Regions from separate parts of the Streptomyces sp. NPDC043870 genome, predicted to be linked through region 2. Evidence: riboswitches for the same ligand, from Rfam matches in the RefSeq annotation. Region 2 holds a riboswitch; the other holds the start of a gene.

Region 1 (4,351 bases), on a different contig from region 2:
ATCGTCAGCACCTCCTCGGCCTCCACGAGCGGCTGTCCGAGCCGGGCCGCGGCCGCGCTGACCGACGTGACCCCGGGGATCACCTCGGTCGGGTACCGGTGGGCCAGCCGCTTGTGCATGTGCTGGTACGAGCCGTAGAAGAGCGGGTCGCCCTCCGCGAGCACGGCCACGGTCCGCCCCGCGTCGAGATGCGCCGCGAGCCGCTCCGCGGCCTCCTCGTAGAAGTCGTTGAGCGCGCCGCGGTAGCCGCCGGGGTGATCGGTGGTCTCGACCGTGATCGGGTACATCAGCCGCTCTTCGATGTGGTCGGAGCGCAGGTGCTTCGCCACGATCGAGCGCGCGATGGAACGGCCGTGCCGTGCGCTGTGGTACGCCACGACGTCCGCCTCGGCGATGACCTCCACCGCGCGCAGGGTCATCAACGACGGATCGCCGGGCCCCAGCCCGACGCCGTAGAGCTTCCCGGTCACGTCGCTCACTCCGCCTCACTCGCTATCGCGTTGATCGCTGCCGCGGCCATGGCGCTGCCGCCGCGCCGCCCGCGCACCACCAGGTGCTCCAGGCCCGAACCGTGCACGGCGAGCGCGTCCTTGGACTCGGCCGCGCCGATGAAACCGACCGGCACGCCGATGACGGCGGCCGGGCGGGGCGCGCCCTCCTCGATCATCTCCAGGAGCCGGAAGAGTGCGGTGGGCGCGTTGCCGACGGCGACGACCGCGCCGTCGAGGCGGTCGCGCCACAGCTCCAGCGCGGCCGCGCTGCGCGTCGTACCGAGTTCGGCGGCGAGCGCGGGCACGGACGGGTCGGAGAGCGTGCATATCACGTCGTTGTCCGCGGGCAGCCGCTTGCGGGTGACACCGCTGGCGACCATCTGGGCGTCGCAGAGGATGGGTGCGCCGGCACGCAGGGCCGCGCGTGCGCGGGCCACCACGCCGGGCGAGTAGGCGAGATCGCGGACGAGGTCGGTCATGCCGCAGGCGTGGATCATCCGCACCACGACCTGGCTGACGTCGGCGGGCAGCGCGGCGAGATCGGCCTCGGCGCGGATCGTGGCAAAGGACTGGCGGTAGATCTCCGCGCCGTCCTTCTCGTAGTCGAACACTGTGCTCTCGCTCATCTCGTGACGGTCTTCGTGGCGGTCTTCGTGGCGGTCGTCGGGACGGTCGTGGTCCGTGCCGCCGCGACGGCGTCGGCCAGTCCCCGGTCTGTCGGTACGCCGGTCGGCCCGTCGACCGGTACGCCGGCGCCGGGCACGGTCACCCGGTACGTGCCGTCCGCCGTGGCCAGGACGTCCACGTACTGCCCGTGCGGATGTCCGCACCGTCGCTCGCAGCCGGACCAGTACACGGGCAGGCCGCCCCGGCCGGGTGTCGCGTCGGTCCGTACGTCGGCCAGCGACTTGGCGCATCCGGGCCGGCCTGTGCAGGCGCCGACGCCGTACCAGGGGGAGTCGGCGCCGGTGATCAGCCCGGCCTCGCCGAGCTGCGCCAGCCGCTCCTCGGCCGCCGCGCGGTCGGCGAACCCGGGCACGACGACTCCGCGCCACGGCGTGAGCCGTACCTCGTCCGCGGGCGCGGGCAGCAGCGCGCGGACCTGCGCGACGGTGAGCCGTCCGAGCGGGGCGGCGACGGAGAGGGCCCAGCCGCCGGGCCCTTCGACGACCCCGGGCCGGGGTTCCGCCTCACGGCCGAAGGCCGTACGGGGGTCCGGGGGCGTGCCCCCCACGCGGCGGAGCCGCAGATCGACACCGCCGGGGAGGGGCGGAGCGGGCAAAGGTTCCGCAGCAATGCCCGCCCGTTCCAGATGCGCCCCCACGGCAATGTCCTGCCCACCGGGCAGCTCCCGCACCCGCCACGCCCCCGTGCCCGCCGCGGCCGCCGCCGCGAGGAAGGCTTCCGAGGCGGCGAGGGCCGCGCGCGGGGCATCGGCAGCGCGGACGCGAAACGCCTGGTCCCCGACGCGTACGAGCGCCGAGCCGCCGGTCTCTGCGAGCAAGGTCACATCCGCACCGAGGCCCGCCACATCCCCGCGCCCGTCGTCCAGGGCGAACAGGAACCGCCCGGACAGCCCGGCCGCCCAGTCGCTCGCGCACAGCAGTACGTCCAGTTCGCGCGCCCACAACTGGACGTCGCCGTAACCGAGTCCGTCGAGTCCGGCGAGCGGTGAGGCCAGCACGTTGCGCACCCGCTCGTGCGTGTCCGAGGGCAACAGCCCGGCCTCCCGCAGCACTCCCGCGAGCGGCGCCCCGCACCCCTCGCCGAGGCCGCGCAGCTCCGCGTTTCCCCGGGAGGTGATGCTCAGCGCCCCGTCGCCGAGCCGCTCCGCCGCAGCGGCCAGGGCTTCGGCCTGACGAGCCGTCAAGAAGCCTGCGGGCAACCGGAGTCGGGCCAGCTGCCCGTCGTCCGCCGCGTGGAGCCGCAGCGCGCCCGGGCATGCGTCTCCCCGGTCCCGAATGCGGGGTTCGTCCCGGTCCGGGGGTGTTGGCGGTGTGGGCGGCATGGCGGCGAGCATACCCACGTCATTCCAGGTGGCCGCCCTGCCGGCAAGGGCCAGCCTCTACTATGCAGAACGGCACGGGGTCCCAGGGCCCTAGGGAGGAAGCCCGGTGAGAATCCGGCGCGGTCCCGCCACTGTGAGCCGGGCCCCCGGGACCCGGCAAGTCAGGAACTCCCGCCGTCCTACGACCACCCGGGGCGCGGACACCCCGAGGAAGGCCTGCGCACGCGATGACGCACGCGACGATCCTGCTGCTGTCGACCTCTGACACCGACCTGCTCAGCGCCCGCGCGGCCGAGGGCAACGACGGCCCGGTGGCGTACCGCTTCGCCAATCCCTCCCGGCTCCCGCTCGACGAGCTGCCGGCCCTCCTCGACGGCACCGACCTCGTCGTCGTACGGCTCCTCGGCGGTATCCGCGCCTGGCAGGAGGGTCTGGACCAGCTGCTGGCCCAGGACCGGCCCGTGGTCGTCCTCACCGGCGAACAGGCCCCCGACGCCCAGCTGATGGAGGCCTCCACCGTCCCGGTCGGGATCGCCGCCGAGGCGCACGCCTACCTCGCGCACGGCGGTCCGGGCAATCTGGAGCAGCTCGCCCGTTTCCTGTCGGACACGGTCCTGCTCACCGGTCATGGCTTCGAGCCCCCGGCCCCGGCGCCCACCTGGGGCCCCCTGGAACGCGAGGCGAAGAGCACCAGCGGCACCAGCGGCCCCACCATCGCCGTGCTCTACTACCGCGCCCACCACATGAGCGGGAACACCGCCTTCGTCGGCGCCCTCTGCGACGCCGTCGAGGACGCGGGCGGCCGGGCCCTCCCGCTCTACGTGGCGTCGCTGCGCGCCCCCGAGCCGGAGCTCCTCGAACAGCTCCGCGGCGCCGACGCCATCGTCACGACCGTCCTCGCGGCCGGCGGCACCAGGCCCGCCGAGGCACAGGCCGGCGGTGACGACGAGTCCTGGGACGCGGGCGCGCTCGCCGCGCTCGACGTGCCCGTCCTGCAGGCGCTGTGCCTGACCGGGTCGCGCAGCAGCTGGGAGGAGAACGACGAGGGCCTGTCCCCGTTGGACGCCGCCAGCCAGGTCGCGGTCCCGGAGTTCGACGGCCGCCTCATCACCGTCCCGTTCTCCTTCAAGGAGATCGACGAGGACGGCCTCCCGGCCTATGTCCCCGACCCCGAGCGCGCTGCCCGCGTCGCCGGGATCGCCGTACGCCACGCCCGTCTGCGCCACATTCCGAACGCCGAGAAGCGGCTGGCTCTCGTCCTGTCCGCGTACCCGACGAAGCACTCCCGCATCGGCAACGCCGTCGGCCTCGACACCCCCGCCTCCGCGGTCTCGCTCCTGCGCCGGCTCCAGGCGGAGGGCTACGACTTCGGTACGGAGGAGATCCCCGGCCTCGCGTCCGGCGACGGCGACGAGCTGATCTACGCGCTCATCGAGGCGGGCGGCCACGACCAGGACTGGCTCACCGAGGAGCAGCTCGCCCGCAATCCGGTCCGTATCCCGGCCGCCGACTACAAGCGCTGGTACGCGACCCTGCCGCAGGAACTGCGCGAGCACGTCGAGGAGCACTGGGGCCCGGCGCCCGGCGAGATGTTCCTGGACCGCTCCCGCAATCCCGAGGGCGACATCGTGCTGGCCGCCCTGCGCCGCGGCAATCTCCTCGTCGTGATCCAGCCGCCGCGCGGCTTCGGCGAGAACCCGATCGCGATCTACCACGACCCCGATCTGCCGCCCTCGCACCACTACCTCGCCGCCTACCGCTGGATCGCGGCCTCCGCGGACGACGGCGGTTTCGGCGCCGACGCGATGATCCACCTCGGCAAGCACGGCAACCTGGAGTGGCTGCCCGGCAA
Region 2 (4,351 bases):
CGGCCAGCCGCGGGTCTTGAGGCCGCAGTCGGGATTGACCCACAGCCGCTCCGCCGGGATGGCCTCGAGTCCCTTGCGGAGCAGGGCCCCCGCCTCGGCGGCGCCCGGGACGCGCGGCGAGTGGATGTCGTACACACCGGGGCCGACCTCGCGCGGGTAGCCGGCGGTGGCGAGTTCACCGGCGACCTGCATATGGGAGCGGGCGGCCTCCAGGCTGATGACATCGGCGTCGAGGTCGTCGATGGCCTGGAGGATGTCGCCGAACTCGGCGTAGCACATATGGGTGTGGATCTGGGTGTCCGGGCGCACCCCGCTGGTGGTGAGGCGAAACGCCTCGGTCGCCCAGGTGAGATAGCGGGTCCGGTCCGCGGCGCGCAGCGGCAGCGTCTCGCGCAGGGCGGGTTCGTCGACCTGGATGACGGATGTTCCCGCCGCTTCGAGGTCGTCGACCTCGTCCCGCAGGGCGAGGGCGACCTGGCGTGCGGTGTCCCCGAGCGGCTGGTCGTCGCGGACGAAGGACCAGGCGAGCATGGTGACCGGGCCGGTGAGCATGCCCTTGACCGGTCGGTCGGTGAGTGACTGCGCGAAGCGGGTCCAGCGCAGGGTCATCGGTTCGGGGCGGGAGATGTCGCCGGCGAGGATCGGCGGGCGGACGCAGCGGGTGCCGTACGACTGGACCCAGCCGTGCCGGGTGGCGAGATATCCGGTGAGCCGTTCGGCGAAGTACTGCACCATGTCGTTGCGTTCGGGCTCACCGTGCACCAGGACGTCGATTCCGGCCTTCTCCTGGAAGGAGACGACCTCGCGGATCTCGGCCTCGATGCGCTCCTCGTAGCCGGCGGTGCCGATACGCCCGGCGCGCAGATCGGCACGGGCGGTGCGCAGTTCGCCGGTCTGCGGGAACGAACCGATGGTGGTCGTCGGCAGCAGCGGCAGCGCGAGGTGGGCGCGCTGGGCGGCGGCCCGCTCCGGGTACGGCTGCGCGCGGCGGCCGTCCGCGTCGGTGACAGCTGCCGCCCGGGCGCGCACCGCCGGGTCACGGGTGATCGCCGAGCCCGCACGGGAGGCCAGATCGGCCCGGTTCGCGGCCAGCTCCGCCGCGATCGTGTCCGTGCCCTGCGCGAGGCCGCGGGCCAGGGTGACGATCTCGGCGGCCTTCTGGCGGGCGAAGGCGAGCCAGCGGGCGATCTGTGGATCGATGTCGTGCTCGACGGTGCTGTCCAGCGGAACATGCAGAAGCGAGCAGGAGGCGGACACATCGACCCGGTCGGCGAGACCGAGCAGGGTGCCGAGGGTGGCGAGCGACGCCGAGAGGTCGTTGATCCATACGTTGCGGCCGTCGACGACGCCGGCGACCAGGCGTTTGCCGGGCAGCCCGCCGGCCGCGGCGAGTTCGCCGAGGTTCGCGGCGGCCGGGCCGGTGAAGTCGAGGGCGAGACCGTCGACGGGAGCCTTGGCCAGGACCGGCAGTGCTTCGCCGAGCCGGTCGAAGTAGGAGGCGACCAGCAGCCTGGGCCGGTCGCTGAGGCCGCCGAGGTCGCGGTAGGCGCGGGCGGCGGCGTTCAGCTCGGCGGGGGTGCGGTCCTGTACGAGGGCGGGCTCGTCCAGCTGCACCCACTCGGCCCCGGCGGCCCGCAGATCGGCGAGTACCTCGGCGTACACCGGCAGCAGCCGGTCCAGCAGTGTCAGCGGCTCGAAGCCGTCGTCGACGCCGGGAGCGGGCTTGGCCAGCAGCAGGTACGTGACCGGGCCGACGAGCACGGGGCGCGCGCGGTGGCCGAGGGCGAGCGCCTCCTTGAGCTCGGCGACCTGCCTGGACGGATCGGCGGAGAAGACGGTGCCGGGTCCGAGCTCGGGGACCAGGTAGTGGTAGTTGGTGTCGAACCACTTGGTCATCTCCAGCGGCGCCACGTCCTGGGTGCCGCGTGCCATCGCGAAATAGCCGTCCAAGGCGTCCGTCTCGACGGCGGCACGGTGGCGGGCGGGGATCGCGCCGACCATCACGCTGGTGTCCAGGACGTGGTCGTAGTACGAGAAGTCACCGGTCGGCACCTCGTGGACACCGGCCTCTGCGAGCTGCCGCCAGTGGGTGCGGCGCAGGCCGGCGGCGGTGTCCCGGAGGGCGTCCGCGGTGACGCGGCCCTTCCAGTAGCCCTCGATCGCCTTCTTCAGTTCCCGGTTCTGGCCCTGCCGGGGGTAGCCGTACACGGTGGCCCGTGCTGCCGCGGCTGCGGACTTGCTGGTCACGGAACTCTCCTTCGCGAGCGTGTCTCCGATACGACCCCGGGACGGGTCGAGGACGCGAAGGAACGGCGACCGGGCGGCCGGGTGTTGCCCGTGTCCGCCAGGTGTGTGCGCCGACCCGCCCTCGAGGTCACCGGGATTTCCGCACGCGTACGTCGCGGGCGGGCAACGGGCAGGTCTTCGGACTCGCGGGCACGTCTGCCGGTTTTCCGGCGGACTCCTACTGGCCGTCGCTTCCCAGACCCGGCCGGGCCCAGTGCGTATGACGGCGGTCGTTCCCGCTCACCGCTGCGGGGCAGTCCCGGATTCCCACCGGGTTCCCTCTTACGACGCTCCTGTCCGGCTGACAGGGCGTACCAGCTGCACGGCCAGCGTAGGGGGTGCGTGGGTTCGTGGACACCACTGTTCACATTCCGGAAGGCTGTGCGCGGTGCGGGTGGCCTGCATGCAGCAGACCGGCCGTCTTGCCGGCGGCCCCGGCCCAGGGGTTGACCGGGGCCGCCGGGGGGCAGCCAAGGGGAGAGGCTGCCCTAACAGAACACCGTGGGGCCGACGAGGAGGAGTGTCGTCCGCAGTGCCACCTGAAGTAAATATATTTACTGCCAAGTAAGCAAGGGCATGAAAAAATTCATGCACCTCTGGGTGTGAAAGTCCCCTCGGCAAGACCGCCGCCCGGCCCCGCAGGCGTCAGTACTCCAGGAAGAAATCGTGCTGCTCAGCGGCCTGCTCGTACTGCTCGAGACGCATCTGCGTACGCTCGGGATCGGCATCGGCCATGGCCTGGAGGATGGCCGCCGACAGCACCCCCGGCGCCGCGTACGAGTCGAAGACCAGACGTGATCCGGTGGCGGCCGTGAACGCCACATCCGCCTCGTCGACCAGTGGCCCCATCGTCAGGTCCGTGATCAGTGCGGTGCGCAGGCCCGCACTGTGCGCGGCCCGCATCGCCGCCAGCGTCTCCTTGGCGTGCCGCGGCATCGCGAACGCCAGCACCCACGTGCCGCCCGCCTCCCGGGACTGCAGCAGCGCGTCGTAGGCCACGCTCCCCCCGCGCGAGACCAGGCGCACGTCCGGATGGATCCGCCTCGCCCCGTACGCGAAATACTCCGCGAGCGACGAGGAGATCCGCAGGCCGAGAATCGTCAGCGGGACCGACCGGGCGAGCTCCCGGCCGACGTCGAGCACCTTGCCCGTGTCGGCGAACACACGGCGCAGGCCCTCCAGATTGCCGATCTCGGCGTCGACGGCCGCCTGCAGTTCGTTGCGGCGGTCCTCCCCCGTGTCCACCGACCCGGCGACCGCGCTCAGCGCGATGGGCTGCAGCGCCTCCCGCAGCGCCGGGAACCCGCTGAACCCCACCGAGGACGCGAAGCGCGTCACCGACGGCTGGCTCACCCCCACCCGGTCCGCGAGATCCGTGATCGACAAGAAGGCGGCCTCGGTGAGGTGGTCGATGATGTACTGCGCGATCCGCCGCTGCGCGGGAGACAGCCGGTGCCCGCCGAACAGAGCGCGGACCCTCTCCACAGGCGTCGGCTCCGCGTCGGGAGACTGCCTTCCCGGCGTGATCGCAGACGCCTGCGCGCGCGCATGCTGCCCTGATGGCACGGTGTGCCTCCTTCGCATCCCACTCGGGTTCAACATAGCTCACGCACCGTGGTCGCCCACGGGTACCGTCGGCCACTGTCCGGCTGGTGGACAGCCCCCGTACGCGGCTGCCGACTGCGGGCGCCGTACGGCGAGTTCGGGACGGCTGAGCGGAAGACACCGGCAGTCGTGCGGGAAGGCCCCGACCCGGTCGGCTCTTGCGGGAGCTTTCCGGGGGCGGGGCCTTCCCTGAGGGGGACGCGCTCAGCGCATGGGGCCGATGTCCGGGCCGCCGCGCGCGGAGGCCCGAGAGCGGCGGAGGCCGCCGACGCGGCGCTCGGCCACGGCCGTCATGGCCAGACCGAGCAGCAGCGCCACGACGCCGACGATGACGTTGCTGACGATGCTGCGGGTCGTCGCGACGTTACCGGCGACGACCCAGGGGGAGATGATCGTCCAGGCTCCGATGGCTACGGCGCACCAGGCCTGGGAGTGGGTCCGCTCGTAGGCCGAGCCGAAA

What was found. A riboswitch is a leader RNA that binds a small molecule or an ion and turns the genes downstream of it on or off. The one in region 2 is predicted to bind cobalamin.
Region 1: another riboswitch for cobalamin. It lies ahead of cobN (cobaltochelatase subunit CobN); the one in region 2 lies ahead of metE (5-methyltetrahydropteroyltriglutamate--homocysteine S-methyltransferase).

What each region holds. Positions count from the first base shown of each region.
Region 1 covers NZ_JBWKDT010000007.1:268,042-272,392, forward strand. The annotation lists gene AC0699_RS12660 (precorrin-2 C(20)-methyltransferase) at 1-470, opposite strand, end outside; gene AC0699_RS12665 (precorrin-8X methylmutase) at 476-1,117, opposite strand; gene AC0699_RS12670 (cobalamin biosynthesis protein CobG) at 1,114-2,511, opposite strand; cobalamin riboswitch at 2,556-2,689, shown strand; gene cobN (cobaltochelatase subunit CobN) at 2,727-4,351, shown strand, end outside.
Region 2 covers NZ_JBWKDT010000009.1:73,025-77,375, reverse strand. The annotation lists gene metE (5-methyltetrahydropteroyltriglutamate--homocysteine S-methyltransferase) at 1-2,247, opposite strand, end outside; cobalamin riboswitch at 2,399-2,620, opposite strand; gene AC0699_RS14305 (MurR/RpiR family transcriptional regulator) at 2,932-3,852, opposite strand; gene AC0699_RS14300 (SPW repeat protein) at 4,096-4,351, opposite strand, start outside.